2 regions of the Shewanella sp. KX20019 genome follow, and region 1 is predicted to be linked to the other one. Evidence: riboswitches for the same ligand, from Rfam matches in the RefSeq annotation. Region 1 holds a riboswitch; the other holds the start of a gene.
The links. A riboswitch is a leader RNA that binds a small molecule or an ion and turns the genes downstream of it on or off. The one in region 1 is predicted to bind lysine.
Positions count from the first base shown of each region.

Region 2: linked by a shared signal. The riboswitch ahead of lysC (lysine-sensitive aspartokinase 3) and the one ahead of JK628_RS15635 (Na+/H+ antiporter NhaC family protein) in region 1 are both predicted to bind lysine.

Region 1 is NZ_CP068437.1:3,596,705-3,613,713, forward strand. It holds gene JK628_RS15590 (TorD/DmsD family molecular chaperone) at 1-469, opposite strand, end outside; gene JK628_RS15595 (DMSO/selenate family reductase complex B subunit) at 571-1,248, opposite strand; gene JK628_RS15600 (DMSO/selenate family reductase complex A subunit) at 1,263-3,791, opposite strand; gene JK628_RS15605 (MtrB/PioB family decaheme-associated outer membrane protein) at 3,832-5,841, opposite strand; gene JK628_RS15610 (DmsE family decaheme c-type cytochrome) at 5,859-6,797, opposite strand; gene JK628_RS15615 (universal stress protein) at 7,486-8,349, opposite strand; gene JK628_RS15620 (cation:proton antiporter) at 8,467-9,666, shown strand; gene JK628_RS15625 (thymidine kinase) at 9,756-10,334, opposite strand; gene JK628_RS15630 (M3 family metallopeptidase) at 11,009-13,144, shown strand; gene JK628_RS15635 (Na+/H+ antiporter NhaC family protein) at 13,232-14,803, opposite strand; lysine riboswitch at 14,883-15,104, opposite strand; gene JK628_RS15640 (electron transfer flavoprotein subunit alpha/FixB family protein) at 15,302-16,225, opposite strand; gene JK628_RS15645 (electron transfer flavoprotein subunit beta/FixA family protein) at 16,225-16,974, opposite strand.
Region 2 is NZ_CP068437.1:859,325-876,333, reverse strand. It holds gene JK628_RS03790 (rhombosortase-dependent M36 family metallopeptidase) at 1-1,582, shown strand, start outside; gene JK628_RS03785 (hypothetical protein) at 1,696-2,169, opposite strand; gene JK628_RS03780 (succinylglutamate desuccinylase/aspartoacylase family protein) at 2,249-3,355, opposite strand; gene lysC (lysine-sensitive aspartokinase 3) at 3,389-4,753, opposite strand; lysine riboswitch at 4,912-5,093, opposite strand; gene JK628_RS03770 (DUF3293 domain-containing protein) at 5,172-5,600, opposite strand; gene arcA (two-component system response regulator ArcA) at 6,169-6,885, shown strand; gene JK628_RS03760 (S9 family peptidase) at 7,227-9,467, opposite strand; gene JK628_RS03755 (class 1 fructose-bisphosphatase) at 9,701-10,690, shown strand; gene JK628_RS03750 (TetR/AcrR family transcriptional regulator) at 11,401-11,967, opposite strand; gene JK628_RS03745 (dihydrofolate reductase family protein) at 12,067-12,600, shown strand; gene JK628_RS03740 (flavocytochrome c) at 13,574-15,364, opposite strand; gene JK628_RS03735 (ATP-binding protein) at 15,801-17,009, shown strand, end outside.

The DNA of each region.
Region 1 (17,009 bases):
GACGACCAAAAGTCTGATCCAGTACCGCAAAGAACAAGGCAATATGATCAACCGGCTGTGGGTAATCCATATCAACATCAACGCCATGTACTTGATAGAAATCCTTCAACGCCATGGTCGATCTATCATTAAGCAACTGTGCTTCACTGAGATACACCGAGCCTTGCGCTACCGCATTGGGCTCACCGGGGCCGAAGAATAGCTGCCCATAATCAAGCTTTAGCTCGATAAGCTGCTCGCTATTATCATCATTTGGCCACTGCTGTAAAAACGCAGCAAACGCCTCGCGACCTTGGATATTTTGCTCACGATGAGCAAACTCAGGCCAACTACCAGCAACATCACAGTCCTTAAGCCCCTGTACTAGCTCGGCTTCTGGATGACGAATGAGGCAATGGTGCAAGATGCGCGCTAAGCCTTGATACTCAATAAAATCAACGCTGTTGATAGTCACTGTATTTGAAGACATGGTTCACCTTTAAAACGACACAGCGTTAACTCGCCGTCGCTTATATTTCACTTAACGTTAATCATCGCGATGAGCAGTAAAACTGCCCATCGCTAGCACTTTTAAACTTCAGATGGGTTTAAAATTCTGCCTTCACCACTACCTGCAGGGCTACCGTTAACGTTAGCCTTAATGATCAGGTTTGGTGATGTGATTGATGGTGATGGTAACGGTGCAATATGACCGTCACCGTCGCCGTACTTATCTGTTAAGTTTTCCATGGTGTCAAAGTCCAATGCGCGCATTGGGCAAGACTCAACACATACTGGCTTACGGCCTTCTGCGATACGCTCATAACAGCCATCACACTTGGTCATCACTTTACGTTCGCGGTCAATTTGCGGCGCATCATATGGACAAGCACGTGAACAGCTTTCGCAGCCGATACAAATGTCTTGTGCCACATGAACTAAGCCATCTTCACGACGTTTGTGCATTGCACCTGTTGGGCAAGCTTTAACACAAACAGGCTCAGAACAGTGGTTACAACCAATAGACATGTAGTAAGCAAATACATTTTGCTCAAAACAGCCATTGTTACCCACAGTCCAATCTCCGCCGCCATATTCATACACCCGGCGCCAAGTCACCCCATCGAGTGCAGGTAGCGTGTTATCTTGTGGATTGCTATTGTTACGGATCTCATTGCTTTGACGATCTTTACAAGACACGTGGCACGCTTTACAACCAGTACACTGAGTGCTGTCTACATAAAAACCGTATTGAGTTGCTTCAGTCATAATTAACTACTCTCTTAAATCTTTTTAATTGCAACACGAATGGTGTGCTGTGGATTGCCTTTAGCGACTGGGCTTGGCTGATAGCGAGTTAGCGAGTTAATCGCGCCGCCTTCATCAATAATGTGACCCGTGCTACCTACTGTTTTACCAGGGCTGAACCAAGCGCCTTGACCTAGTGCAAATACGCCTGGCGTCACACGTGGCGTAATACGCACTTTAACGGCAATAGAACCACGTTCGTTATACATCTCAACGTTATCGCCAGAGCTTAAACTATGCTTTGCTGCATCCATTGGGTTAACCCAAACTGCATCTTCAACCGCTTCTCTTAACCAAGGTACGTTGTGGTAGCTTGAGTGAGTACGGCCTTTAGTGTGGTAACCCGCTAACTGAATTGGGTAGTCTGTACTGGTGTCTTCATCTTCAAAACCATCCCAAGTCACTGTGTACTGTGGAATAGCGGTGATGGTATCTCCCTTAACACCAGTTGGGTTTAGTGGGCTGTTTTCTTGATCCCAGTTAGCGGCACGCCATGCAAGTTCAGCTGAGTAGATCTCAATCTTGCCACTTGGGGTCGATAAGGCTTCGCCGCCCTTAATGTAGCTTTCAAGTGCAACGTAGTTGTCGTTCATGTTCTTACGGAAAAAACCAACCTCTTGTGCTTCTTTATAAGTTGCTGGGAACGCCGGTACAACCCCTGCATTTTTACTGCTATCTCTGGTCTTTTGGTAAAGCTCTTCTAGCCACTCGCTTTCAGTCTTACCTTCAGTGAACTCAGCTTCACAACCCATGTATTTAGCAATCAACGCAGATGCTTCATACATAGATTTACAGTCCCACATAGGCTCGATAGCTGACTTCATTGCAGTAATATAACCAAGAGCACCTGATGCGTAGCTGTCATTAACCAAATCGTTAGACTCTAACCAACTAGTATCCGGCAAAATAATATCGGCAAATTTAGCGCCAGGTGTCATCCAGCAATCACAGCTAACAATCAGCTCAACGCCTGATTCATCTTGATAGATCTCAGCGGTGTTGTTGATCTGTGCATGTTGGTTTAGCAAGGTGCTGTCAGATGCAGAAATAATCACTTTAATGTTAGTGCCAAGTGGTGTGTCTAGACCATCAGTACCTTTAACACCATGGCTGCGAGCAGTCATCGTTTCACCGTGATGAATCGCTTCAGACCAAGTAAAGAATGAAATTTTCTCTTTGACTGGATTAGCACCTGCTGGGATCCCTGCGCGGTACATGCCACTCATGTATGGCAGTTCACCATTTGATGAACCCAAGGTACCTAGCTTGCCTGTGAGTACTGACAACATGTACAAGGCACGTACAGTTTGCTCACCATTGGCTTGGCGGTTAACACCCGCGCCAGCAACAATGTAAGGCGCTTGTGCTTCTTGCAGGTCGGTCGCCATTTGCTGAATTTTTCCAGCTGGAATACCAGTGATTTCCTCAGCCCATTGCGCTGTTTTCTTCGGCGCGTCAGCATAGATACCAAGCCCAAGAATGTAGTCACGGTAGTTCTCTTCTGGGTTCATGACAGCAGCATATTCTTGCTTAGTCTCATCACCACTTGCTGCGAAAATTTCTTTTTGCGCTTGAATCGATGCAGCGTCAAAACCAACCGCGTACTTATTGATAAAATCTAGTGAGTTGGCATCAACCCAACCTGAATTTATCATTTGATAAGCAACCGCTTCTGCTAATGCAGCATCTGTACCAGGACGGATAGGTAACCATGTAGACTCTTTACCTAACATTGAGTCTGTGTAACGAGGATCGATCATGGTCACTTTAAGGCCGTTAGCCTTTTGCAGAGCCTTAAGGTAGTCATAACCTTCACCGCTACCAGACTGACGGATCTCACTAGGGTTATAAGCAAAGCCGAGTAAGAAGTCGCTGTTAGCAAGCGTTACCGTTGACGAACCTTTAGTACTACCGGTACCAAATGTATGCGCTGCCGCTTCTTGCTGCTGCGCCCACGAGTAGTTACCGTAGTAGCTCAAGCAACCGCCATTTAGGTTTAGCAGGCGATTGAAACAACCATTTGATGCAAAGCCATAGTAAGCGCCAGACCCATAGCTGCGGAAAATAGCTTTGTTACCATGCTCTGCAATCACTGAAGTTAGCTTAGTAGCGATAGTCTTAGCAGCTTCGTCCCAAGTAATAGGTACAAACTTGCCTTCACCACGCTTACCAACACGCTTCATTGGCGACTTTAGACGGTCAACAGCATAGGTACGCTGACGCAGTGAGCGCCCACGAGCACAAGCACGCACTTGGTAAATGTCATCACCATCGGTAATGTCATGATCTGTTTCAACACGAGTAATCACACCATCACGGCTGAAAACTTTAACTGGGCAGTTTGAACCACAGTTTACTAGGCACGCAGACCAAGTAATTTGCTCATCACCCACGGGTGGTTTAGGCGGAATAACATTGGCATCATCAGAGCTGGAATTACAGCCTGTAACCGTTGCTGCACAGCCCAGCGCAGCACTCATTTTTAAGAAACTTCTACGTTCCATAATCTCGTTTTCCTCAAACTTAAAATGTGACTGATCCGACTTAAAGCAGCTTGTAGCTGAAGGTCAACATCAGTTGATGGGCGTTATAATTGTGATTTAGTTCACCTAGGGTGATTAATCCTGAATTGTTATCGGCTGTGACCGCTGCGCTGTCTGTATCGAAATAACGCTCAAACTGGTAAGCCAGTTTCAGTGCCATTTGCGGCGAGATCAGGTATTGGCCATAAAGACTTACACTGTGGTTATAGGAATAGTAAGCACCGTAAGCACCGTCACTTGATGGATTAACACCTGTGTTGCTTTCGGAGTTGGCAAAAAGGTAATCCATGCCTAAGGTCAGTCTATCTTCCATCAGGCCAGAGTAGGTTGCGCCTAGCCCTAGGTTGATAAATTCGTCACGAATTTCAGTATGCCAAATAGCGCTTTGATCGCCACTTTGGTCTGAATCAATCCATTGCTGACCGGCAAAAGCATAAACGGATAATGGCGTTGATAACTGCATATGTACGTTAGCGTCATAGCCATAATCTTTAGCCTGAGTTAAACCAATTTCAGTCGCGTCATAGTCATCATTGGCATAGTAAGTGCTAACATCAAAGGTCAACCACTCTAGTGGCGTGTAGCTGGCTCTGGCATTGATCTCGCTGCGATTACGATCTGCCAGGTGATACTTGCGCATCAACGAATCTGTTTCGTCAGAGGTGATTTCATCGGCTTGGTAATCACTGCCACCGCGCTCGCCATAACTCAAACCAAAATCAAGGGTTAGCTTATCGATAGCACGAATGCTGAGTTTGCTCCAAAGCTCATTATCTTGAGTCTCTTCACGCTCACCATAACTGCGTTCAACTTGCTTGTAGTCATAACCCGCTTGCAGACGGTAGCCACTGGCTAAACGGTAGCTTGCGTTAGCTTTAAATGATTGGCGTTCAATATCCATCGGCGTGTTTTGCTTGAATGCACCCGACATGGAGTTGTATTCATACTGGGCAAAATCAAATACTGAAGAGCGGTTATCACGCTTGCTGTAGTCGTAACTTGCCCCTAAGCGTAAGCGATTACTCACTCGCGTACTTGCCGCTAGATTGCTACTAAAGGTGTCGACTTGGCCATCCCAGTTCTGGATAGGGTTACCACTCATCTGTACTAGGTCTTGATCTTGGATCATACGACCCGATACCACGCGGCCACTAAAGACACTTGAGGCTAGACGATATTGACCCGATAACGACAGCTGATGTGCTTGGTTATCAGGCGTTGCACTGTAGACATCGTAGTTGTATGGCAGGCTTAGGTCGCTAATATTGTTCTCATAACGAGAGCCGTGATAGCTCAATTCTGACAGCCAGTTATCACCATCAAGCACTACACCTGCACTGAACTTATCGGTAGTTTCATCCACAGGCTCAGCAAAGTTTACTGGGCTTGGACTCATCAAACTTGCAGAGCGATTACCCGTTTTGTCTTCGCGGTCATAACGGGCATAACTACTAAGGCCAAGTTCGGTTAGCTTAGAAAAGTCATACTCAAAACCAATACCACTGCGCTGTCTCTGTAGATTAAGGTCGAGTACGCGAGTTTGCTCACTTGGCGTGAGCATACCCTTGTTATGCCACAGATTAGTTTGTGCATCGCTATACTGATTAGTGGTAATCGTTTGAAAATCAACATCAAGCTTATACTGCTCACTCTTAGCAGCTTCGATGTTGATAAAACCATTATCCATGCCTAACTGATGCGCCTGAACCTTAGCGCGATAGCCGCTTTTCTGGTATGCCATATCGGCGTTAACACCCGCGATAGCACCATCAGTACCAGTGCCAAGCTGATTAATTGCATGGTCGTCATCAGAACCAATAGCGCCAACACTTGCGCCCATCGAACCTGAATAGCCATCATTAGAAACACAACGCTTACACTGGTAATTCGCTGTTTTTAGATTTTCAGTATTTGCTTGTTGGACACCGAAATCGGCCGCTATCGCACCAGTTGCCGTTCCGAAAAAGGCTAGAGTGATCAAATTTAAAGAAAATAATTTAGTTAAACGCATAATACTCACTCCTAGTCTTAACGGGCAAAGTTGCTGCCAGCTGGATGGTTAGAACCATGGATTTTGCTGTGACAATTTAGGCAGCTTTTACCTGCACTAAAGGCATCTTGACCCGCTTGCGTTGCTACGCGGCTTGCGTGACCATCATCAGCGTGGCATTGCTGGCACAACTGAGGTGTTCGTGTCTTAAGCAAAGCGTCGTTAACACTGCCGTGTGCTGTATGGCAGCTTGAGCAGTCTTCCATTACAGGTGCATGCTCCCACAGGAATGGTCCGCGTTTATCGGCGTGACATTCGGCGCAGGTTTCATTTAGGCTTGGCTTGATCAACGCACTTTCGGACATTGAACCGTGTGGGTTATGGCAATCGATACAGGTCATCTGATCCCATTTCATTGGGTGCGATGAACGCTTATTCATATCCGCTTTAGCGCGGGTATGGCATGAGGTACAAGTATCGTTAACCATGAGACGGTCAAGTGCAGGGTCTTTAGCGGCATGAACGCTATGACAATCAGCACAGGCCACCTCTTCTAAGTTGTGGGTACTGTTATGCCACGCCATCTGCTTAGGGTCGTTATGACACCCCTGACAAACACTGTTCTGAGTTTCTGCAGGCAGCTTGCTGCCGTCGCTAAAGCTAATCATTGGCTCTTTTCCACCACGATTATGCTTACCTAGTGGACCGTGACAGGCTTCGCACTGCATGCCAGCCATTGGTGACTTGCTGCTATTCATATCGCCATGAACGCCATCAAAAATCGCTAACACCTTAGCGCTTTTTTTATGGCACATAAGGCAAGTATCTGCACCTTTAGTAGAGTATTTACCTTCGGCAAACTTCTCGGTTAACTTTTGTTCGAGTTGCTCAGAATCAAGAGAATCCCAAGGAGTTGCTTGGGCTGGAAAAACAATAATGAGTAATGAGAGTAAACTCGTAGCCATGAACTTGGCCATAAAACTCACTGACTTTATGCTATTGAAGAAGGACATTAACTGACAGACCTGTTGTATATCGATAGAGGTATTCTAGAGTCTGTTCAGCAATTGTTTCAAGCGCATACATGATGGACTTAAAGTTGAGGTTTAAGCCATAATTTTAGAGAAACCAATTACTAGCTCACAATATAAACATGCGGATCAAGTACACCTTCAAAGCAGTGAAGAATAAAATAACTATATATTTCAGCAGAATGAAGTTCAGATGGGAATGATTATTATCTTTAGCAGTTATTAATTTAGTAAAGTTATGTAAATCAATTGATTTTACGGTGATAAGTTATCGGCGTTAGATCACGAAAATATTTCGCACTCGTCAGCACAAACGCAAGAGTACTACTTAAGTTATAGCCGGTAGTGTTAAAATTTAAACGAATCACAACAGATACACAGTAAATATAAGCATCTACTTTTCAATATTAATCAGCTCTAATCATAAAAAATGACCTTGAAACAAATCTCAAACCACAGTCAGCTTTATTCACAACAGACCGATAATGAACATATCGGATAACAGTTGTGGCAAGCTGTTCACGGTTTGTTCGAGAAGTGACTCAACTTAATTTGAGTACTCGATCAATTATCAGTGTTATATGTAAGTTACCTACCTAAGTGCTCAAAAAAACTATAGGTTAGCAGCCTCAAATTAGGGCTCAGTACGTTGCGGCACCACCAGTACATTACTTCGAATTCGCGATAAAATTGATTCAGCGGTATTGCCGACAACATAACCCAGTATGCCTTGCCTCTGCCGAGCCCCCATAACCAAATACTGTGCTTTCAACCGGCAACTCAACTCAAAGAGGCACATGTCAGCATCACCAGCCAAAATATGGACATACTCTTTGTCTAGCCCTAGCTGCTCGATCTCTTGGCTATGACGCTGATAGGCATCCTTAATTAAGGTTCGGCTATTGACCAGATCCATATCCCGCAATACTTTAGGCACACGGATCACAAAACCTAAATGAAGCTCATAACCCGTTGCAGCTGAAAGTTTTTTTGCTTGCGTTATAACGGCTTGATTGAGTGCTTGCTTAGATGGATTATCACTTCCTAAATCCACTGCCATTAAAATTGACTTGGCTCGATTCAACGGGTTATTACTAAGTAACATCAGCGGTACTTTAGTGTGACGAATGAGCTGCCAATCCAAGGGGAGGAAATGCGCTGACTCATGGATAGATTTTACCATCATGGCATATTCATCACAGCCAGCATGCCCGCAAGCCTGTTCGAATATGTTTTTACACCACATACTAACTATGGGGATATTGGGCGCATTAAGCTCGCTCAGTTGCTGCCGAACATATGCAATATCATCGGCTAATACTTGTGCCCGCACAGACGCTGCAATACGAGGATTATAGTAGGCATCACCACTGAGGGACTCATAACTGTATGCGGCAATCTCAGGGGCTAGTTCCAGCTGTTCAGCCAACACAACACCTGCTGCTACGGCGTTGGCTTGTTGTTGATTTTTCTGTGAAATTATGAGTATCTTATCCATAAATGCCTCCTTAAGCGGGCTTTACTTCAACATAGCAAATGACTGAATTTACTCCTTGATCTTCATCATTAAAACGCTCAATATTCAAGCAACGTTAGCAGTAATTACGAGGCAAATATGGCGGTAGACCTGTTTATTATCTCGTTATGTTTAATTCTATTTTGCGGTAAAGTTTTTGGTAGTCTATTCGAGCGGTTAGCAATGCCTGCCGTGGTCGGAGAGATCCTCGCAGGCCTTCTTTTAGGGCCGACATTATTGAATTTTGTCACCCCTCACCCAACTTTAGCGGTCATGGCTGAATTAGGGGTGATTTTGCTGCTATTTTCAATTGGCTGCGAAACATCCATTAAGCGACTCTATCAAGCCGGCGGCCGCGCAGTGGCTGTTGCTGTGCTAGGGATCTTATCCCCGGCTATCTTGATGGGATTAAGTAGTGCTTATTATCTTACCGACTCCCTATTTACCGCTATTTATCTAGGGTGCGCATTAACCGCCACCAGCATAGGCATCTCATTACGTGTATTGGTTCAAGCTAACCAAGGACAGACTACCGTTGGTAATATTATTTTAGGTGCAGCGGTAATTGACGACGTCATAGGAGTGATATTACTCAGTATCCTGTTTAATTTTGCTAGCCAGGGAGCGCTTGATATCGCTAGTACCTTGCTACTGATCGGCAAGGTGCTTTTATTTTTGATCCTCACCCCACCAATCGCTAGGGCACTGCTCTATCTTGCCCGAGCGTTCAAACCCGCTAACGATAATTCCGGATATGAAGTCGTCATAGCCATGATATTAGTTTGCTTATTTTCGTGGCTGGCGCACCTGTTTGCAGCACCAGCATTACTCGGTGGTTTCGCTGTAGGCTTAGCGCTGAGTCGACAATTCATCTCTCCATTCAATCGCTATTTAGTTAATCCCTTCGCCTTTACGCACAAAATGGAATTATCAACCAAGACGCTCGTTGACGTGTTTACACCAATCTTTTTTGTCTATGTTGGTATTAGTTTAGATCTAAGTCAGCTCGATTACAGTGCCAGTGGCGTATTGCTGTTACTGTGGCTATCTCTACTGGCAATTTTAAGTAAACTTGCCGCTGGTTGGCTTGCTGGAGGGGGATGGAAAAATAAACTCATTGTAGGCAGTGCCATGGTACCTCGTGGCGAGGTGGGCTTAGTATTTGCTGAATTAGGCAGGAAAATGGATATAATCGACAGTAAACTGTTTACCGAATTGGTAGTGATTATCGCGATAACCACATTGATAGGTCCATTACTGCTAAAGTGGAGCTTAAGAGATAACGTCAAATACGCATAGCGATTTATTTAAACAATCTGTATATCTAAACCAGCCACATTTAGTGACTGGTGATAATTAAACCTCAACGGTTCTGGGAAAATAATAGCCTAATCCCAGATAAACTCTCGAAAGTGCTTACGGCAAACTGACTCGTAACTCTCATTACCACCAATGGCGACCTGTTCACCCTCTCTCATTGGCTTGCCGCTACCATCAAGACGCACCACCATATTGGCTTTACGACCACAGTGACAAATCGTTTTCAGTTCGACTAGCTTATCGGCCCAAGCAAGTAGGTATTGGCTGCCACTGAACAACTCACCTTGGAAATCGGTTTTAAGGCCATAACACAACACTGGAATATCGAGAATATCGACCACATAAGTCAACTGCTTGACCTGCTCTTTACTCAAAAATTGAGATTCATCAATTAGAATACAGTGCAGCGTTTGCTCTTTGTGAGCAGTGCCGATCATATTGGTTAAATCATCATCACTACCAAATACCTGCGCTTCGGTCTCGATGCCAATACGCGAAGCCACTTTACCTACGCCATATCGATTATCGATTGACGCCGTCATGACTAAGGTATTCATGCCGCGTTCACGGTAGTTATATGAAGACTGTAATAATGAAGTCGACTTACCGGCGTTCATTGCTGAGTAATAAAAATAGAGTTGCGCCAAACCGAGAGTCCTTAAGGATGAATTCATCGTTAGTCTAGCATTATTAGCTAGCACAAATCATCCACAATCCACCATATAGTGAGGCTAATCATTTGCTATTTTACTCACTAACTTTATCACCTTAACTAGTGTAACCCTCTAGAGAATAGCTAAACACTAGTGAGTTAACAGCTATTTTTAAGCGCTCTGATATCAGTATGATATAGCGCAACATTAATTGTTCACCCTCCCCTTACACTTGTCGTACAACGTTAATATTTAAAACTCAATTAAAACTCATATGGCCCACAAAACAACACACATTTAATGAGATAAGTTAACGCCATTATTAAGGATCAATTAACAAACAATTGATAGTGTCACTTGTAGACCCATCCGACTTAAAGATGCAGGATTCAGTGGGAGTTTAATGGGCTTTAATCAAGGCATTGATTGCCACGAATGGTTTCTCCCTTGGTAAAATCAATAACACAGAGTAAAGCCCATTAAAACCCATCATAGAAGGTGTTGTGCAAACCCACTTCGTTGTTGCACTCACTTAAAATGGAATAACCATTTCTATGTTAATGCGCCTAGAATTGAACTAGCACAGCGCCTCTGAAACGAGCATCTTCAGGTAGGATGGGTATAAAACTCATAAGAAATAACAACTATAATGAAGGAAGTATTACCAGATGCATAAAACACTCATCGCCGCAGCTATTACTGCAACGCTCGCGTTAAGCGCCTGCTCAACCACTAAAAACGATCCAATGGCAGCGACTATGGTGCAAACTCAGAATCCTTTTTTACAAGCCAGTGTTTTACAATATCAAGCGCCTGACTTTAGCTTGATTAAAGACGAGCATTTCGCACCAGCGCTTGAACAAGGGATCAAGGAGCATTATCAGGAGATCCTCGAATTAGCCAATAACCCCGATGCAGCCACATTCGACAATACCATTGTGGCGATGGAAAAAAGTGGTCAGCTGTTAAACCGTACCTCTAAGGTTTTTTATAACCTCACAGGATCAAACAGCAACCCAACACTGCGTCAGGTACAAGGCGAAATGGCGCCAAAAATGGCAGCGCATTCTGACAATATCAACTTAAATCCAGCACTATTTGCTCGGGTAGAGAGCATCTATAACAGCCGTGCAGATCTAAACTTGTCAGCCGAAGCTAACCGCTTAGTCGAAGTTTACTATCAGCGCTTTGTTCGCGCCGGTGCCAAACTGAGCGATAGCCAGAAACAGCAGATCCGTGCACTAAACGAAGAGCAATCTACACTCACCAATGAGTTTGCTCAGCGCTTAATGCGACTGACCAAGGAGATCGCTGTTGTTGTAGACAATGAAGCTGAACTCAGTGGTTTGTCAGACAGTGCCATTCGTGCCGCGGCAGCGGATGCTACAGCCAATGGCCACGACGGTAAGTATCAACTCAACATCACCAACACCACGCGCCAGCCAGTACTGACTCAGTTAGATAATCGCGAGCTGCGCCAGCAAGTGTGGCAAGCCTCTGCCAATCGTGGTCTTGAGGGCGAAAATGAAACGGCCTCCTTTGTTGCCCGTTTAGCGCAGCTTAGAGCGGAGCGCGCAGCACTGCTAGGGTTTGACAGCTGGGCAGATTACCGCCTTGCCCCACAAATGGCCAAAACGCCAGAAGCGGTGTACAAGATGTTCGGCTCTATGGTGCCAGCCGTTGTTGCCAACACCAATAAAGAAGCTGCCGATATCCAAGCGATGATAGACAGCACTGGCGGTGATTTTGAATTGGCACCGTGGGACTGGGCTTACTACGCCGAACTTGTTCGCAAAGATAAGTATGACTTAGACGCCAATGCTATCCGCCCTTACTTTGAGTTTGACCGGGTATTAGAAGATGGAGTTTTTTATACCCTTAAAGAGCTTTATGGTGTGAGCTTTACGCCTCGTCCAGATCTTCCTGTCTACCACCCAGATGTGAAAGCCTATGAGATGTTTGATGAAGATGGTACTAGTTTAGCCATTTTCTACGCCGACCATTTTGCCCGAGAAGGCAAACGCGGTGGAGCCTGGATGAGTTCGTTTGTTGGTCAATCTGAATTGCTAAACAGCAAGCCTGTGGTCGTCAATGTGATGAATATTAAAAAGGCGCCAGCCGGCGAACCGACCTTTGTCAGCTACGATGAAGTGACTACCATGTTCCACGAGATGGGCCATGGCACTCATGGTATGTTCTCTAAGGTAAATTACCCTACCCTTTCTGGTACCTCGGTTTCACGCGACTTTGTCGAGTTTCCATCAACCTTCGAAGAGGATTGGGCGGCGCATCCCAAGGTGTTAGCTAACTATGCCAAGCATTATGAAACTGGTGAGCCTATCCCAGAGGAGCTGCTTAATAAACTGCTTAAATCACGCAGCTTTAACCAAGGCTTCGATACCCTTGAATATATGTCGGCAGCACTGGTTGATTTAGAGTGGCATTCACTTAAAGCGGATGCTCCACTGCAAGATGTTGCCAGCTTTGAAGCTGCGGCACTTAAAAAACATGGGGTTGATCTGCCAGCTGTACCGCCAAGATATAAATCGACCTACTTTGCTCACGCGTTCCCTGGTGGCTACTCAGCTAGTTATTACGCTTACATGTGGAGTGAAATCCTAGCGGCCGATGCCTTTGCTTACGTGCAAACTCAAGGCGGCTTGAACCGTGAGATAGGCATGAAGTTTAGAAAAACCATTCGTGAGGTCGGTAATACTGTGCCGCCAATGGACGCCTACAAAGCCTTTAGAGGTCAAGAGCCAACGACTGAAGCCTTGCTTAATCGCCGTGGTTTAAACAACTAATACTCGTATTCATACTGTATTAATAGCTACAAAAAAGCCGCTCTCATTGAGAGCGGCTTTTAAATGCCTAACGAAAAGCTTTCTAAATTAAGTGGTCGTTCGCTGACAAGATTTAATCCGCAGTATAATCACGCTAATCACAAACAACACACTACAGGTCAATAAGCCTGCCATCACTGACTCAGTGAAACCAAGTACAATGTAGCCACCTAAACTAATGCCTGCGACAATTAACGCATAGGGTAACTGCGTGATCACATGGTCGATATGATGGCAGTTCGCGCCCGTTGAAGACAAAATGGTGGTGTCAGATATCGGTGAACAATGATCGCCAAATACTGCCCCAGCAAGCACTGCAGCCAGCATTGGTAGCATCATGCTCGTGTCACTTCCCATCGCCATATCAGCAGCAATAGGTAACATAATACCGAATGTACCCCAGCTGGTGCCGGTAGAAAATGCGGTTAAACCAGCCAGAATAAACAGCACTGCAGGCAACATCGCAAACGGAATATTACCGGTCGCTAAGCTCGCCATATACTTACCAGTTTCAAGCTGACCGATGACACCTGCTATCGTCCATGCAAAGAGCAAGATGTAGATTGCTGGCAGCATAGATTTCGCGCCTTCAACCACGCCTTTAACGATCATCTTCTTCTCAACACCTTGGTAAGTAACCAGCACAAGCGTGACGATTAAACCAATTAAGGCACCAAAGAAGAGTGATGAACCAACATCGGTATTTTCGAATGCGCCAATCAGGCTAAAGGCTTCATTTTTAGCAGCCAGCGCATCACCACCACTACTCACCATAAAGTAGAATGTAGCGAAGACTAAGACCGTAATGGGTAAGAATAATCCGAGGATTTTACCGGTATCCGCTTCTGGCAAACCAGAGTTGGCCCCAGGGGGTAATCCTTTTGACTCATCATAAAGGTTACCTTTCTGCGCATTAAGCTCATGTTGACGCATAGGGCCAATATCGAGGCCCATCAGCGCGACACACAGTAGCAGTAATAATGCGAAGATAGCGTAGAAGTTCATCGGGATCATCTGCACAAATGTGCTTAAATGTCCTGAATCTGTAAAACCGTGGGCAGTTAAAATACCACCAATCAAGGCAATGATGTACGCGCCCCAGCTTGATACAGGCGAGATAACACAGATAGGTGCAGCCGTTGAATCCAGCAGATAAGCTAACTTACTACGAGAGATGTAGTAACGGTCAGTGAGCGGTCGAGCAACACTCCCCACAACCAAACTATTAAAGTAATCATCAATAAACACCACACAACCCAAGAACATGGTTAATAGTTTGGCATCACGTTTATTACGAATATGATTGCGAGCCCAATCGGCAAACGCACGAGCCGAGCCGCTAACGGTAATGAGCGCAGTGATCATCCCAAGCACGACGAGGAAACCAAGAATGTATAGGTTCCAGCTATTGAGTGCGCCATCATCCCACACTAGCGCCAGAACTTTAGCACCCACGTATTGGGCAGTATTTGCAGCAGAGAAATCGGTCAGCAGTAGTGCACCCAGTAGGATCCCCACCCCAAGAGAAAGTAAAACACGACGGGTTAACATCGCCAGTACGATTGCAACTACCGGAGGCAGCAACGAAAGTGCCGAATCGGCATAGCTTAAAATTGTCATTTAATTATTATCTTCGCTAAGTACGAATGGAGGCCGACTGAACTGGTGGGAGTTAGCATTGAGAGCTGATTACACCTGTCCTATCAGTAGCGCTCCACAGTAATATCAATGTTCGACATTAATATAAAATCTTCTTATCTTCCCGATAAGAAATACTATGGCAGTGCTGTTCCTATTTGGTAACAGCCCCAGCAACAAGCCTCGATATGCTTTGTCACTTCGGCATCAAATCCTTTCTCAACAAGTCATAGGCATCACCCTACTTGTCGGTACTAATATTGAATGCACCTCTACTTCTAAGGACGTTAAATAGACTGAGCTAATTAACGTGAGTGTCATAAAAACATAAGCGGCTTTAGGGATGCTACCCTAAAGCCGCTTATCGTGACACAGATCTCAAATATTACCAACCAATACTCACGACCGATAACAGCTCGGCAACCTTATAAAAACAACTCTGTGTTTTTTCAGCTTGCCAGCAGCCTAACGGTGGATAAGTTAAAGCTGCTCTAATAGCTGTGGCACAGCATCAAACAGATCAGCTTCCAATCCATAGTCAGCCACCTGGAAAATTGGCGCTTCAGGATCTTTGTTGATTGCCACGATCACTTTTGAATCTTTCATGCCAGCGAGATGCTGGATAGCACCAGAAATCCCCACGGCGATGTACAAATCAGGCGCAACAATTTTACCCGTTTGCCCCACTTGCAGATCGTTAGGCACAAAGCCTGCGTCTACTGCAGCACGTGATGCACCCAGTGCCCCACCTAACTTATCGGCAAGTTGCTCTAGTATGCCAAAGTTCTCACTGTTGCCCATTGCACGCCCGCCAGAGACAACAACAGACGCGCTTCCCAGTTCAGGGCGCTCTGATTCGGTCAAACTCTGAGATACAAACTCAACTTGAGGCGCAATCTCTTGCGTCAATGTCACAAGTTCAGCACTGCCATCGCCTGCCACTGCATCAAATGCACTTGAGCGCACTGTGATCACCTTCTTGTCATCCAAGCTCTGGACTGTCGCTAACGCGCTGCCAGCATAGATAGGACGAACGAAGGTATCATTACTCACCACTTCTATCACTTCTGATAACTGGTTTACGTCGAGTAATGCCGCTACCCGAGGCAATACATTCTTACCATGGCTAGAAGCCGCGGCAAGCACATACTCATAGTCCGCTGCAACTTCAGTGACGACTTCCGCAGTGTTTTCAGCTAGGCCGTTAACATAAACGGCGGCATCGGCAACTAATACTTTTCGTATGCCATTGAGCTGTTGTGCACTGCCAACCACATCGCCACAGTTGTGACCGACAACGAGTACATCAATGTCGCCACCAATGGCTTGACCGCATGCCACCACTTTAGCGGTATCCAGTTTTAGACTGGCGTTATCGTGTTCTGCTAATACTAAAATTGCCATTAGATCACCTTCGCTTCATTCTTTAACTTTTCAACCAACTCTTCTACAGAAGATACCATCACACCCGCACTGCGCTCAGCAGGTGGAGTCACTTTAACGACGCTCTGGTGAGACTTGAGGGTCACATCGAAATCGGCTGGAGTGAGTGTCTCAAGTGGTTTACGTTTAGCTTTCATGATATTCGGCAATTTTGCGTAACGTGGCTCGTTTAAACGCAGGTCAGCGGTAACCACAGCTGGTAAAGGTAGCATCAGTGTTTGCAGTCCACCGTCAACTTCGCGAGTCACCGTCAGCTGTTCAGCATTCACTTTTACTTCCGAGGCAAAGGTTGCTTGTGGCATTTTGCCAATCGCCGCTAACATTTGACCCGTTTGGTTGTTGTCGCTATCAATGGATTGCTTACCCAAGATAACTAAGTCTACTTGCTCTTTTTTCTGTACCGCATGAATTAGCTTAGCAACAGATAAAGGCACAAGGTCTTCGTCAGTCTGAATATGGATAGCTCGATCAGCACCGAGTGCTAGCGCCGTTCTCAACTGCTCCTGCGAAGCTTTTGGACCGATGCTCATGACGATGACTTCAGAAGCGCTTCCCGCTTCTTTTAAACGAACGGCTTCTTCTACAGCAATCTCACAAAACGGGTTAATCGCCATTTTAAGGTTTGCGGTATCGACACTTGTATTGTCAGCATTAACCCTGACCTTTACATTGGCATCGACGACACGTTTTACTGGCACCAATACTTTCATAGGGCTTCCTTGTTACGTCTCTTAATGAACGGGAT
Region 2 (17,009 bases), 2.6 Mb from region 1:
GATGACTCCAGTCGCACCAACCTATACTGAAGCTCGTGATGCAATTCTTGCTGCAGCCTATGCAAACGATGTGGCGGACTACGAATTAATCATGGCAGCGTTTGCGCGCCGCGGTATGGGTTTTGGAGCAGTATCGCCAGCTCGTCATGACAAAAAGCACACGGGTGTTGTTGAATCGTACGAAGCAACACTGGCAAAATTCATTGTTGCCGATCATGAAATCGATGCCGATTACGAAGGCATGACTGTAGGTTACTGCTCAAAAGATGGCATCGTCGATAAAGGTGAAACTGCTACCATCTCATTTACAGTCGCCAACAAAGGTAGCGAAGTATTTGAAACTATCGATGCTGTTGTTAAAGTCACCAGTGATCATAAAGTCACTTTAGCGAATGAAGGCAAAGTCAGTTTCTCTAACGTACTTCCATATAATGATGCGACGAGTACTCCGATTGAATTTACATTAGATGAAGCAAGCACTGCCGACGAAGTCACTTTCGAGTTATCTTTCCCTGATCTCGATGAAGATATCAAACCAGCTGACTATATCCTAAGTACAGCTGTAAACATGGACTTTGCAAGTAAAGATATTGAAAACAGTATGTCTACCAGCGATATGGAAGATTACTCAGGCCTAGCCGACTTCCAAGAAGTGGTGCTAAGCGGTGGAGAGCTAGCAGAAGGCACTTCGTCACTTGATTCACGCTATACAAGCTACTTCCCTGTTGGCGAGCAGTACATGTACATTAGAAACAACGGCTTTACATCTGATGTAGCCTTTGAGACTAAACCATTTACTGTTGGATATGGCGGCGATTTCAGCGTGAGCTGGTTCCAATTCTATCAAATCGAAACCGAGTATGATGGTGGCGTTGTTGAAATACGTGTCAATGGCGGCGAGTGGGCAGATGTAACAGAAATGGGGGGCGTATTTGGTGGCACAGGTTACTCTGCTGAGCTTGAAAACCTGTTACCGGGTAGAAAAGCATTTACAGGTAATTTACCTATTCCAGGAGAGACCGAATCACTTAACTTTGGCACGGCACTGAATGGCAATGAAGTTCAATTCCGCTTCCGTATTGTATCTGATAGCAACACTAACTCATTTGGTTGGATTGTCGATAACGTTACATTCAGCAATATCACTTCTAATGTGTTCCATACACAAATCGCTGGTGATACCAATGCTTGTGACAATCGCTTACCTAACGTCTCAATAAGCGCAAGCGCTTCAAGCGTTAATGAAGGTGATTCTGTTACGCTATCGTCAGTCATTGTCGATGCTAATGCAGCTGATAGCCATACATATAGCTGGGTACAAACAGCTGGCACATCAGCAACATTAACGGGAGCTGATACTCACGAAGCGACCTTTATTGCACCAACAGTCGCTAGCAGCGAAACCTTGGAGTTCAACCTAACGGTAAATGATGGTACAGACGATGTCGTATCTGAAATCAAAGTTTACGTTAAGGATGTTCCAGAAGTTGCCAAGCCAGCATCGAACTCTTCAAGCGGTGGCTCTATGGGCTGGATAGCATTGATGCTACTGCCATTTGCAGCGTTCCGTCGCCGCAAGTAAGCCTGCTATAATCGACAATTATCAAATGTATTGAGAAATGTAACAGATAACTAAAAGCCATAACGAAAGTTATGGCTTTTTTATTGCCTATCATTAGCTAACTTGAAGAGGTATTAGTATTCGTCCCTTTCTATAGGGCGGCTATAATCTATTTCAATTTCGACTGTACGTAAGCTGACATCCTGTTGTAATGATTTATACAAGACTAACAGGTCAACATTTTCGCCCATTGGTATTAGTCGGTAAGTTTCTGCCGCTATCTGCTCAATATAAAAAAGCTTCTTCTGCTCATCCACTCCAATCTCGCTTTGAACGACAAAACTACCTTTTAACACTCCGCCCTGGCTCATTTCGGGGTTGAAGACCCGAGTTCCTTTGGTTAAAAAAGTAGACTCCGCAAAAAACTTACCGCCGTTTAGCTGGAAGCTAATCGAATGACTTGCCGATATCTTATCTCTGCCTATAGCGATGGCTTCAACCTCAGCGACTTTAGTCACTTTAGCTTCCACATTCTTATTTTGAGTCGCTTTGTCAGCAGTGCAACCCGCAGCTAGCAATAACACTGCGCATAGTGGGATTAGTCGCATAATTCGCACCATCCTTTATCGATAATGTTTTATTTAAACATTAGCATAACATTAAACAGCCCTTACCTAGTGGATGATATTAAAGCTCAAACAGATTGGTCATCAACTTATAAAGCTCCGTCCCTTGATAGACTGAAGCTGAGGCAAAATGAAGAATAGGCACACAGTCTTGCTCAAGCTGCAAAGAGGTTAGTTCCTCTTTGGTCCCATAGCAGTCAAGCCTGAGAATATTGGCCAGCGGAGCGCCAGCTTTTAACGGCACTCCTGGTTGAGCTAGGTACTCAACTAGGCCGCCTTTAGGGGCGTAATATTTTTTATAGTCTTCGAGTAAACAACCAAAGCGATCCATATCAGCTGGAACCACTCTATCCATGATCACGCCACGATGACTAAAATATGCCAAAATGCCCATCGCATCCTCTAAGGCATCTTCCATATCAATACGCTCTTGGCTTGCGAGTTCCAGCGTAAAAGCGGATACCGGCACAGGCATATCTCGGTCTTGACTAGCGGCATACTCCACTAACTCCCACCAGGGACAAAATGCGGCTTCATCCATCGCGCCGCCAAAACTGTTAGGGATGATAAGGCTATAGGGGATAGAAAAGAATCGTGCCGAGCTGCGTTCGTACTCCGGACAATAGAGATGCTTACAAGACTTAGGGCCTGTATGTAGGTCAATGACAATATCAGCCTGATGGGCCAGCATTTGTAAGCTTATCGCTAATCGCTTCCCCGTGGTAACGCCCCAAGGGTTGGCTAAATGAGCCTCACAAGAGGCAAGCAGATGAGCCCTAAATGCCTCTGCCAGCTGCCCGTTATCTAGATCGCAATGTTGCTGATACCATGTTGGAATATCAAAGGAGTGTTCTAGATACTCTCGATTCCAGTTCACCCCAGTAATGGGATCAAAACGCCCGAGTGTAAACTCACCACTCTTTTGATTTATCCCCAAAGGGTTGGCAAGCGGTAGTAAGGTCACTTCACCTTGCACATCCATATTTTCCAACTGCTTCAACAACTGAAAAATAACCGCATTGCCCTGCACTTCAGCTCCGTGAACGTTGGCTTGCACGAACACTTTGGGCGCAGATGGATCTTTTGCTGCTAAATGGTACACCGGAATACTCAGCTCTTGCCCCGTCGCAAGCTCGCCAACATTGAGGCTAGATTGGGTAAATTTCATTTTGTGTACTCTATTCCCTGCTTCAACAGTGGTTTAAGATTCAAATAAGTTTTCATGCAAGGCGCGAATGACATCAGCTGCCTCAGCTTCCTCTACCAGTACGCACAGATTATGAGGGCTAGCCCCTTGGCAGATCATGCGCACGTTATGCGGCTCAAGAACCTCAAACACTCGGCGACATACACCCGCCGTTGAAGCAATTTTATTACCAATAATCGCTACCAGTGCTAAACCATCTTCAACACGAACCCGGCAATGCAGCGACAACTCTTGCAACAATGGCTCACTCAATAAACCATGACCACTTGAATCTGATCCGGTTTTATCTAGTGTTAATGCCACATTAACCTCTGAGGTAGTGATTAAATCAACACTGATTTTATGCCGTGCTAGTGTTGCAAACGTCTCGGCTAGAAACCCTTGCGCATGCAACATTTGCAAGCTGTGCAGGTTCAATAATGTTTGATCTCTTCTTACAGCTACTGCTCGATATACTGGCTCATCGGACACTTGATGACGGATCCACGTCCCTCCCTGCTCGGGCGCCCAGCTAGATCCCACAAAGACTTGAATTTTTTGCCGTACCGCGGGCAAAATAGTAGCAGGATGCAGAACCTTGGCGCCAAAAGTGGCCATCTCAGCCGCTTCATTAAAGCTGATTTCAGCAATAGGCTTAGCATTGGGTGCAAGTCTTGGATCAGTGGTGTAGATCCCTGCAACATCAGTCCAGATCTCAACCGCGGTTGCCCGCAGCGCTTCTGCTAATAGTGCTGCTGAATAATCACTGCCGCCACGCCCCAAAGTCGTGGTTGCTCCCTCTTCATCAGCCCCTATAAAACCTTGGGTAACTATTACTTGAGAACTCAACAATGGCGCTAAATGTTCTTCAGCAAGTTGAGCAATGGACTCAATTTGTGGCTCTGCACGACCATGATGACCATCGGTACGCAACACCTGGCGAACGTCAAATGCCGAGGCTGATGCACCTTTTTCTCGAAGTACCGCAGCAAAAAACAGCGATGAACACATCTCTCCCTGAGATAACAGTTCATCCATAACCGCCTTGCTACGTGTTAACACTAATCGCTCAGCTAAAACGGCGATATGGCTGAGTACCGCGTCAATTTTTGCGGCTACATCCGTTGGATTGCCTAACCTGTCGAGGATCTGATATTGAATTGAAGCGATCTGCTTAATCAGCTGTTTACTTTGCTCGCCCGTTGTTGTCGCTTGAGTTAACGCCACAAGCTTATTCGTTACGCCACTAGACGCACTAACTACCACAACTTTAGTTGCTGAGTTATTGATGATGATATCGGCACAGCGATGCATAGCGTCGTAATCGGCAACAGAGGTGCCACCAAACTTAGCAACAGTTAAACCGTGGATTACAGACATAAAGATGCCTCCACATTAAGTGGGCACAGTGTGGATAAGGTATTGTTTAAAACTGGCTTGAAAACTAACTTGAAAAAAAGCATGAATAAGCTCCGAACTAACTTCGTTCGAAGAGCCTGGTGCTAAGATATGCACCCCAGAGATGGGAAACAGCGATCGTCACCAGAAGCTCTCCACCATAATAAATAGGTGACAATCGTCAGGATTCAGCCTGAGCGACCAATACATAAGACAGTTCCAAATCGTTTTATGTATCTCGGCGTCAATCTCCATCATGAATGGTCAATGGGGTTTGGTCCCCTATCATTCATTACCTAGTTAACGCTCCTCTTCTGTACTCAATCTGTATACAAATCAAGAAAGTGAAAAGTATATAAATTACGCTACTAAGTCAAACGAATTTTATACAACTTTAGAATTACACCATATAGGGTAACTCATGCACTACATTGACCCGCGGCGAGAAAGCGCCGAGCGAGGTTTCTAGTTGTGACAATAAGCATGGGATTAACTGTAACTTATCGGCATCAACATAATAGATGGCGTTTTGATTAAACTTACGCCCCAGCTCAATGGCGGAGGCCTTGTCGGTCGATACAGCCCAGCTTTTTTCCATGTGTTTCCAATCTTGCGACGCCCCCACCATGGCGCGATAAGGCCGGCGCAATTTTAGGATCTCTTGCTGCAGTTTTCGGTCTAACAATCGATTTTGGCAAGGAGCCAGTATCTCTCCTCTTGGGTTGTGCGCAGTGATAATGGCGAATGATATTTTAGAGGACAAACACTGCGTGAACAGGAATTGCGTTTGCTGATACTTACGCCAAAGGCACTCGATTGACTGATTCATTGCTAACAAATTCTCCACTTGAAGTGATTTTATTATAGCAAAATCGTTAGGGCTGCCTAGGTGCGTGATATCGGTCACAGTAAATAAAATTCTGCATGTCTTATTTATCATGCACTTAGGTGTATTCACGTGATCTAAATCATATCTTGCAGTAAATTTGTTAACATTTCATTTGTTAACAAATGCCTAAAACGAGTACAATAGGTCTTGTTGATTGACTCACACTGAATACATGTAATGACACATCTTGTTACATATATCTGAAACAGATAGAAGAGTAATCCACACAGCTGTATCAAATGTGATCTATGTTTGATTTAACATTTATACTTCAGAAAAAAACAATAGTTAAGGAACTTATTCTACTTATTGTTTATCGAAGCTAATACAGTTCACGTTTTCCATATGTGAGATACCCATACTTTACTTATCATGAAGTGTGTTGCCGTTTCAGAATAATTTTTGAAAACACCAACGTGTATCAGTGAAATATCAGCATGAATCGATGGAGTATAAAAATATTTATACTCATGGTTAGAATAGAATTGACAGACATTAGGTAATTAATATGCAAAACCCGCACATTCTGATTGTTGAAGATGAAGCCGTTACAAGAAACACACTTAGAAGTATTTTTGAAGCAGAAGGATATGTGGTCTCTGAAGCCAATGATGGCGCTGAAATGCATAAAGCTATGCAAGACAATAAAGTTAACTTGGTCGTTATGGATATTAACCTACCAGGTAAAAACGGACTTTTATTAGCTCGTGAGCTTCGTGAAATAAATAACATTGGCCTTATTTTTCTAACGGGCCGCGATAACGAAGTAGACAAGATCCTTGGACTTGAAATCGGTGCAGATGATTACATCACTAAACCATTCAACCCTCGTGAACTGACTATTCGTGCTCGCAACCTACTAACACGAGTGAACAGCACTGGTGTTGAGTCTGAAGAGAAAAGCGCAGTTGAGTTCTACCGTTTTAACGGTTGGAGCTTAGAAATAAACAGCCGTTCTCTTGTTAGCCCACAGGGCGAGTCATACAAGCTGCCACGTAGTGAATTCCGCGCTATGCTGCATTTTGTAGAAAACCCAGGCAAGATCCTTAGCCGTGCTGACTTACTAATGAAGATGACTGGTCGTGAGCTTAAGCCACATGACCGTACTGTTGACGTAACGATTCGTCGCATCCGTAAGCACTTCGAAAGCTTGCCAGATACGCCAGAAATCATCGCTACGATCCATGGTGAAGGCTACCGTTTTTGTGGTAACTTAGAAGACTAATTCGATAATCGAATGAAATAAAAGCCAGTCAATTGACTGGCTTTTTTGTTTCTATAATCTGAATTCATCAATAGTAAAAGTAGCCTTATAAAAAACAACTTTAAGCTTAATTAAACCTTAAAAACATTCTCTACCCAGTTAAATTCCGCTAGCAGATAAACTTGATTTGTCAAATATGATGGTCATTATTCTATATATATTTAGGAGTACTCTTCCGCTCTGCCTTTAAATTTTCAGAATAAATAATCTTCTTATTAACGATATTTAATCTTCAGTTAATCAAATATAGGCTGAAAGTCATAAAAAGCACCTCCAGACCTATTTTGAAAATACCGATTTTACTATTTGAGTTCGCGCTCTAAAAAGTCAGCTAAAGAACGATATAAGTGCACTCTGACTTTCTCACCACGCATAGAGTGTTTTGAACCAGGGTAATCAATCATCTGGAATAACTTGCCTTCATCTTGCAAGGCTTTATAAACTCGAGTGCTGTTTTCAAATAGAACATTGTCATCTGCCATACCATGGTACATCAGCAATCCAGACTGGTAGCCTTTAACATAGGGCAATACACTGCTGGCCTCATAACCTTTAGCATTCGTGTCAGGATGGCTCAGATAACGCTCAGTGTAATGAGTGTCATATAGCGACCAATCAGACACCGGCGCACCTGAAATAGCGGCCTTGAAGTAATCAGGCGCTTTAAACAAGCTCATTAATGCCATATAACCGCCATAGCTATGACCGTAGATAGCAATATTGTCGCCATCAACAAAAGGCAAACTGCGGAGATAATCTACCCCAACCTTTTGATCGTTCACCTCAGCCTCACCCAACTGCTTATAGATGACATACTCAAACTTAGTGCCACGATGGGCAGAACCACGGTTATCCAGTTGATAAACGATAAAGCCCTGCTGCAGTAGATGCTGAGTAAAATAATCCTGATGACTCCAGCTGTTTGTCACCAGTTGAGCATGTGGGCCGCCGTAAACACGTACCACCACCGGATATTTTTTGCTGGCATCAAAATGCGTCGGTTTAAACATTCTATATTGTAATGCTTGACCATCTTCAGCGGTTAACTCACCAAACTCAGGTACCTGCCATAGACCAAAGTAATCGTAGAGCGGATGCCCTGATTTCACTTCGTTTTGCTCCACCCACGCTAATCGCTTGCCAGAATTGTTATGCAAACTCACCTGAGGTGGTTGTGATAAGCTGCTGAAATAGTCCAAGTAGACCGCTTGATTGTCAGCAAACACCGTTGAGTGCATACCAGAACGAGTGCTGATTGGCTCCACCTTGCCACCCGCAATAGCGACGCGGTATAACTGCTTCTCTGTCACTTTAGTTTGGCGGCCAGTAAAGTAAACTTGACCGGCTGTTTCATCGATGAACTCAACTCCATCTACTGCCCACTCGCCCTTGGTGAGCTGACGAATAACTTTGCCATCAAGTCCAATCAAGTAGAGGTGGTTAAAGCCATCACGCTCAGATCCCCAGATAAAGGCTTTTTGTTGCTTTAAAAAGTGCAGGTCATCATTGAGATTAATCCACGCTTGGCTGCGCTCTTGAACTAGGTTTTTATTACGCTTGATATCATCAATGTTGACCACTCTTAGATCGAGCGCTTGCTGATCACGAGTTTGCCATTGGTATGACAACTGCTTGCTATCTGGTAACCACTTAACCCGCGGAAGATAGATATCAGTCTCTTTGCCCAAATCGACCCAAGCGACCTTTTTGTCATTAAGTGAAACGACACCCAAGTCAATTTTAACGTTATTCTTGCCTGCATAGGGGTAACGCTGTTCAGTCAGCTTAATGCCATCGGCATAGATCTCGTTGCGCGTTACCTGCTCAACGCCAGACTCGTCGATGCGGGTATAAGCAATCGACGATTCATCCGGTGACCACCAATAGCCCGTCATGCGGCCCATCTCTTCTTGAGCCACAAATTCAGCCATGGCATTTTTGATTGCACCACCGCCATCGGTTGTTAGCGCTGTGACTTTCTCGCTCTTGAGGTCAAGCACATACAAGTTTTGCTCACGCACAAAAGAGACTAAATTGCCCTTAGGAGACAGCCTCGCATCAGTTGCAAAGCCCTCACCGGTGTTAAGCAATTTGACTTGATTACTATCAACAGAAAAATAATACAGTTGCCCAGATGCTGGTATAAGGATAGCTTGACTATCGTCTGCCCAGAAATACTCCATGATCCCTTGGCCATAGATACGTTGACGCTCACGGCGCGCCTTCTCTTCATCTGATAATTCGCCAGCAACAAGCTTATCCGCATCAAGCAGAAGGCTCTGCTTGCCGCTGGCCACATCCATCTGCCACAGGTCATAAAAATGTTGGTCATCTTTCCGACCCGCTAAATAGGTCACTCTCTTACCGTCCGGCGATAACTTAAGCCCGCGAGGACTGGTCCCTGCAAGTGCAGGGGACGCGTACATACGTTCGATAGTGAGCGGTTTGTCGCCACCCGTTAATGCTGAAGATTGTGCAACTGCCGTCGATGCCATCACCATGGGGAGAGTAGCAAGCAGCAAGTTCATCCAATTTTTTTTCATTATTATTCCTTGGATAACGTGCGAAAGAGGCACGTTTTGACTGAAATTTCGACTACATTGTGCCTCAATCATAACTAAAACAAAAACAATGCAGACAATATGCACTGGCGGGCGTGCTTTACAGCTGAAAAAACTGCCGTTCTCAGGTATCATCGCCAGCAATTATAAGTTTAAAACCTCAATTCCCGACCTCTAACTCAATTTAGTGCTATTAAATTGTCATAGGAAACAACATGCAGACTCTGGCTGAAAACCTGACATCGCAAGCGATTTCTCCCGCTCTTGAAAAACTGATCCTGACCCTAGCTGAAACCTCAATCGAGATCAGCCACGCCGTTCGCCACGGTGCTTTAGCAGGCATTCTGGGCGCTACAGAGCAAGAGAACGTTCAAGGTGAAACCCAAAAGAAACTGGATATCATCACCAATGATATGCTCAAAGATGCGCTAAAAGCTGACGGTACAGTACGTGGAATCGCGTCTGAAGAGGAAGATTATGTCGTTGATGCAGATGCTAACGGTGAGTTTCTAGTCTGTTTTGACCCACTTGATGGTTCGTCAAACATCGATATCAACTCATTAGTTGGCACCATCTTCTCGGTACTACCTGCACCAGCGGGTGAGTTTTCAGAAAAGAGCTTCCTGCAAGCAGGCCGCAACCAAGTCGCTGCCGGTTATGTGCTTTACGGCCCATCAACCATGTTGGCATTGACCACTGGCAAGGGCGTGCAGCTGTTTACCCTAAACCCAGACACTAACGAGTACCTGTTAACAGATGCAGCCATGAGCATCAGCAAAGATACGGCTGAGTTTGCGATTAATATGTCAAACCAGCGTTTCTGGGAAGCACCAATGCAGACCTATATTAGCGACCTGCTGCTGGGTACTATTGGACCGCGTGAGAAAGCCTTTAACATGCGCTGGATTGCGGCCATGGTCGGCGATGTTCACCGCGTACTTTGTCGCGGCGGAATTTTTACTTATCCGACTGATAACAAGAACCCAAACAAACCATACAAACTGCGCTTGATGTACGAAGCTAATCCAATGTCGTTCCTTGTAGAACAAGCAGGTGGTAAGGCTTCTACGGGTTATGAAACCATCATGGATATTCAGCCTACAGAGATCCATCAACGTGTCGCTGTGATCTTAGGTTCAGCCAACGAAGTTGATGCTTGCCTTGAGTATCACACTCAAGATTACAGCGAAGAGCCAACGATCTAAGATGCTAAGAGCTAGGTTCTAGGTTCTAGGAGCTAGGTTCTAGGTTCTAGGTTCTAGGTTCTAGAAGGTAGAAAGAGCAAAGACGGAACAGCCGGTAAAATCTGAGACGGAAAGTTCATAGAAGGTTCTAGGAAGAGCAAAGACGATACAGCCTGTAAAGTCTGAGACGGAAAGGATCTAGGCTTAAGAATTAGCAGACTCTAAAAGAAAAAGCGCAGTTCCTTTTTGGGAATTGCGCTTTTTTTGTGACTTTAATTTGGAAAAACTAAATTCTGCATACTCATAAATTACCTTTAAGCAAAGGTGGTTCTAATGACCTGCGGTGGTGCTGGACAGGATGTCCGAATGTCGTGATCACATGATCGATGATGTTCCCGACATCATCATGACATTTCCCATATTCCTATGGGTCAGATGTGAACGAACGACCGCATGTGCTGACACTGTAGAGGCTCGCCGCAAGCACGTCTAACCTCTAAGGACGGAGGAAATGCCAACTTCTGTATGGAACAGAATTGGTCTTGTGGGCTCAACGAAAACATCCCTTTCCCAGCGAGGTAGCCTAAGTGCGGATTAGATCGCGTATGGGGTAACTCAATCTCAAAAAAGGTAATATCTGAACTTATATACATTGGCCAGCTAATTTGAACAGTGGATCGATAAATCATTATCTCGCTCTCAGTGGCATTGAGAAAATCCGTTAATGTAAGTTAGGTTCGAGATGATTCCAATGAACTACAAATCAGCGACAATGGCCCATCCATCATTTCGGTTTTGATCAAACTCGCATCATGGCAACAACTGATGGAGAACACGAAACCGTGTAAGTAATCAGCCAGCAAATCTAGACCGTCTTTTTCCACTTTTTCGTGTAGACCTAAAAGAGCAATAATGGTTTTATAGCGCTCAGTAAAGACTTGGGCTGGGCCGTGTGATGTCATGCTCAGCATGGTTTGTAATAGCCCGTTGTAATCGCGTAACAATTCAATATAGCTGACACATAAACACTTTAACTCGCCTTGCCAGTTCAAACTTTCTTGAGGCTGATAGATCTCCTCCACAAGCGATGTTGTTAGCGCTTCTAGCAACGCATTCTTATTTTTGAAATAGTGATAGATCGACATAGGATCCACGTTTAATTGTGTAGCTAATGAACGAACACTTGGGACTTTTCCGCTGTTCATCATCAAACACTTAGCCGTTTCTAGGATGCTCTCAGCACTTAACTGCGACAGCTTCCCTGCTGGTCGTCCACGTTTCTTTTCATTGACAGCCATTTGCTCTTCCCGATAAACTTAACTTTATTCTACACTGTAGGATAAAGTTTAAACCATATTTTAGCTTGACTCAACCACGACCAATTTTATGAGGTACTCATGGCAAATATCGTATTTATTGCGACCAGTCTGGACGGTTACATTGCAGATAAACAAGGTAAACTCGACTGGCTACATTTGGTACCAAATCCAGACAATGTCGATACTGGCTTCTTCGCTTTAATGAATCGAATTGACTGTTTAATAATGGGACGTAATACCCTAGATGTGGTACTTAGTTTTGACTGTGATTGGCCTTACACAAAGCCAGTGTTCGTGTTAAGCAGCACTATGACAAAAGTGCCGCAAGGCTATGAAGACAAAGTATTCTTAGTCAAAGGGGAATTGAAAGACATAATCACCGAGCTCAATTCCAAGGGGTACAATGATCTTTACATCGACGGTGGTGTGACGATTCAAAACTTCCTCAAAGAAGATCTGATCGATGAAATGGTGATCACTCGATTCCCTATTTTACTTGGCGGCGGCGCACCTTTGTTTGGTGAACTAAAACAGCCATTGAACTTCAAAGTCACCAAGAATGAAGTGGTACTAGAAACCTTGGTTCAAACCACTTACGTGCGAGATAAATAATCTCGATTTCTGTATCTAAAAACACCCTTCATAAAAAAGTGGTTTCAGTAACCTGCGATGGTGCTGAACAGGAGTCTAAATGTCGTGATCACATGGTCGATGATGTTTCCAACATCATCATGACATTTCCCATATCCCTATGGGTCAGATGTGAATGAACAACAGTATGTGCAGACACTGCTGAGACTCACCACTGGCACCTCTGACCTTCCAAGGACGGAGGAAATGCCAACTTCTGTATGGAACAGAATTGGCCTTGTGGGCTCAACGAAAACGTCTGAGCGCCATAGACGGAGGGAATGCCAAATTATGTCTGGAACATAATTGGCCTGTCTTCGAAGTCATCTGCCGCATCCACACTGGTTTCGAAAAGCGCAAACTCTCGGCACTTGAGTTTTCAATTTAAGACTAAGAAGTTAGTTAAATAGTTAATCTATAGCTGACAAGTAACACCCATCTTCCCCGTTGGAAATTTTGCTGTTTAAATTTCGCCGGGGCGCTGAGGGATTGTCAAGGGGCGCAAGCGCTTTGCCCCTTGGCTCGGCTGTGGGCGAAGCACCACGACTTTGACCTCTCTTAAAGGCCAGACGCAGCTTGATAAACCGAATAGCCGACCAACAAACTTTGGGACAAAGGTGAGTTGCTTTAAGCAAAAGTGGTTCCAATTGCCTGCGGCAGGCGTATGTGCAGACACAGCTGAGACTCGCCGCGAGCACGTCCTTGTGGGCTCAACGAAAACATCCCTTTTTCGAAGGCCTCAGCCGCATTTACACTGGGTTGGAAAAGCACAATCATTCGGCTTATTAGTTTTCAATTTAAGAATATAAAAGTCACCGTTACACAAACCAACAGAAAATACCCATTCCCCATCGTATCTGCAGAATGCAGATACAAAAAAGCCCCCATCCATAAGACGAGGGCTTTCAGATTAACGCGTTTAGTTTACAACAAGCTAAGCGTTATTTTTAGCAGGCTATTTCTTCGTAGAGTACTTAGCTGCGTTTTCACCTGCCATTCTACCGAAGGTGACGATATCAGAGATAGCGTTACCACCTAAACGGTTAGCACCATGAACACCACCAGTCACTTCACCTGCACCATATAGACCAGGGATAACTTGCTTCTTAGCATTTAAAATCTCTGACTTAGAATCAATCATCACGCCGCCCATAGTGTGGTGAACACCAGGAGTTACTTCGATTGCGTAGTAGTTACCTTCATTCAATGCACGAGGTAGGTTTGGACGCGCAAAGTCAGCATCCTTTCCAGCTGTCACAAGCGTGTTGTAACGAGCCACGGTTTCAGTCAGTGCTTTACCATCGATATTCTCTAGTTTGCCCAACTTAACCAGTGAATCAGCAGTCGGTGCAACACCTAAACCAATATACTTATCAATTTTGCTTAGTGACTTACGTACTGAATCATCAAAGATTAAGTAAGCAGTTTTACCTGTTTGTTCAAGAATAGCGGCTGCCGCTTTATCACGTGTAGTGATTTCGTTGACGAAACGCTTACCTTCACGGTTGACTAAAATAGCACCATTACCACGTACCGCTTCAGTCACCATTACCCCACCTTTAACAGATAACGTTGGGTGAGCTTGGATGTATTGTAGATCTTGCATGGCAGCACCTGCGTTAGCAGCAACATCTAGACCGTCACCAGTCGCACCTGGTTGGTTAGTTGATACGAAGCCTTTTAACTTAGGATCAAGCTTAGCAACACGTTCATTGTTCTTACCAAAACCACCTGTTGCAAGTACAACGGCATCGGCTTTAATCCAGTAGTAACCTTTATACATGCCTTTAACGAGAAGGCCTTTAACATTGCCTTGATCATCTTTTAGGATTTCAATACCACGGGTGTTCATACGCATATCGATATCACGCTTAACTGCGTTATCATAAAGCACCTGAATCACGTGAGCACCAACACCCGCGCCGCCAGTTGGACGATGGCTACGGTTAACTGATGCGCCACCCATACGGCCGATATCGGTAAGATCAGCGCCCATAGTGGTTAACCAATCAACTGACCCTTTAGAGTTAGATGCGAGTACATCAACAAGTGCTGGATTGTTTAAGTTACGTCCGCCCTTCATGGTGTCTTTCACCATAGACTCAACGCTGTCTTCAATACCTTTGGCTTTTTGCTGATCAGTCCAAGCCGCATTCATGCCGCCCGCTGCTAACTTAGCATTACCACCAATTAAAGGTTCTTTCTCAACCAGAATCACTTTAGCGCCGTTATCATGTGCAGAGACAGCTGCAGAGAAACCTGCACCACCTGAACCAATCACTACAACGTTAACTGTGTCTTGTGGAGCGGCAGCAAGGGCTGCTTGACGATCTGACTTGTCTTTCAACAACTCTTTAATGCTCGGCTCGTCACGCTGCCATTTTTTAGTGTACGGCATATCAAAATCGAAGCTATGGCAAGAATCACAGTAAACCATCGATTTTTCATGTGCACTGTGACAAGAGGTACAAGCGATTTCGCCAGGGAAGTGAGATGCGTGTGCATTGTAGTGCTCATGCTCAGTTTCTTTAGCGACCTCTTCCAAGGTTCCGTGACAAGAAACACACTGCTCGTTTTCATAGCTCAAGTTGTCGTTAGATAACTCACCATCGGGCATATGACAGCTATCGCACTCTTGGTTTTCACCGTGGAACTCAGCTAAATCGTCTGCTGCCATCGCGCTTGTCATAAAGCCCGCAGAGCCTAGAAGTGTTGCAATACACACTGCTTTCTTAAAGTTTTTCATCTCAAATCCTCACTTTTACCCGACTGATTCACAGTGAACAAAAGTCATCACAGTAATTTCGACAATCAAAGGTGTTGTCGTTAATTTTTAATTCATCGCCATTTTGAGGCTGAAATTAGCGCTGCTCAATCGAATAACGTTTACAGGTGAATAAACTGAACACTCGATCACAGCGTGTAAAATGCGCCATGCAAAGATGCATAATTGCATGGGGTGTTATGCAAAAATGCATAGGCCTGTGTTATCCCGCTCACACTTAAACGCTGCCACGACATCTATGTTTCTACTTAAGCGTGCAAACATAAATATGTGTCTAAATAGTCACCTAACTTTTATAGCAAGCGGAGTTAGCCCTTAAACCCTAACCTGGTACAGCTATGTAAAATCGAGAATCTCAGCACAGTTAAGCTGTATAAGCGCATGCTAAGATTGGCCTATGAAAATATTTGTAAACTTATTTTGCGCCTTCAGCCTGGTTACTTTCCCTCTCATTGCGCAGTCTGCTGCCGCCCAAGAAAAGCAAAGTATTGTCTTTGGCGTTCACTCAAAAACAGCGCCCCTTGAGTGGCGCAATAATGGCGTCGACCAAGGTTTCAACCTCGAGCTGATGGATAGGATTGGCCAACTTACGGCTAAACGCATTGTTGTTCGGCGTAAGACATTTCAACAGCTACTGGTCGATGTACATAATCCCGAGTCACTAATCGATGTGATTGCCGTGGTTAGCCCAGTAACGATTGATCGCGACCTCAGCCAGTCCGATCCCATCTATGCCACCCATGCAAAAGCCTATACCTTGCAAGGAAAATCATTCATTAATGGCTGGCACGATCTAAAAGATAAACGCGTAGCTATTAAAAAAGGTGCCTTTGTCGATGTTTACATCTCAGGAAAGCTACAAAATTTTAAAAGAGTCGATGTTGATCTTTATGAAACAGGTTTTCAGCTATTGATCAAAGGTCAAGTCGATGTGGTGATTGCCGAAAACTTTGTCGCTAGGCGATTAATGCCTTTATATCCTCCGGTCCGTAGTTCAAGTGATCCACTGATATATGGCGCGTTTAATTTTGTCAGCAACCACCACAATGCTGCGCTTATGGATCAGGTAAACGATGCATTAAGGCAGCTAAAGCTGTCAGGGGAGTACGACCGTCTGGTCAACAAGTGGTTTGGTACTGGCCGCGAAAAAGTGGATCTCAACTCCGCTCAGAAAAGAATGCTATCACTGGCGATTTTAGTCAGCCTTATTTCGGCGCTAGGTATGCTGCTTACGGGTTACGTCAGCCTTAGCCTGCGCAAACGCACTAAATCACTAAACCTCGAACTGGCTCAGCGCAAGAAAGCCGAAGCAGCTATATCCAACCTATCTAAGCAGTTCCAATCGGTACTGGATGGTATTCCCCATGGGGTCACTCTGTTTAACCGAGAGGGTGAGTGCTTGTGGAGTAACGATAATAATCAGTTACTAAGTAATCCAGACTTTCACTATGCAGGCGGTCAACCTTTTGCACTTTACCCCATTTTGATAGAAGCGCTCGATACTGATAAATCGACCATCGCAGATATGATGATTGAGAAACAGTATTGGCAATTGCAACTGCACCCAATCGGCGATGATCAAGCGGTTATTTTGCTAGAGGAAACC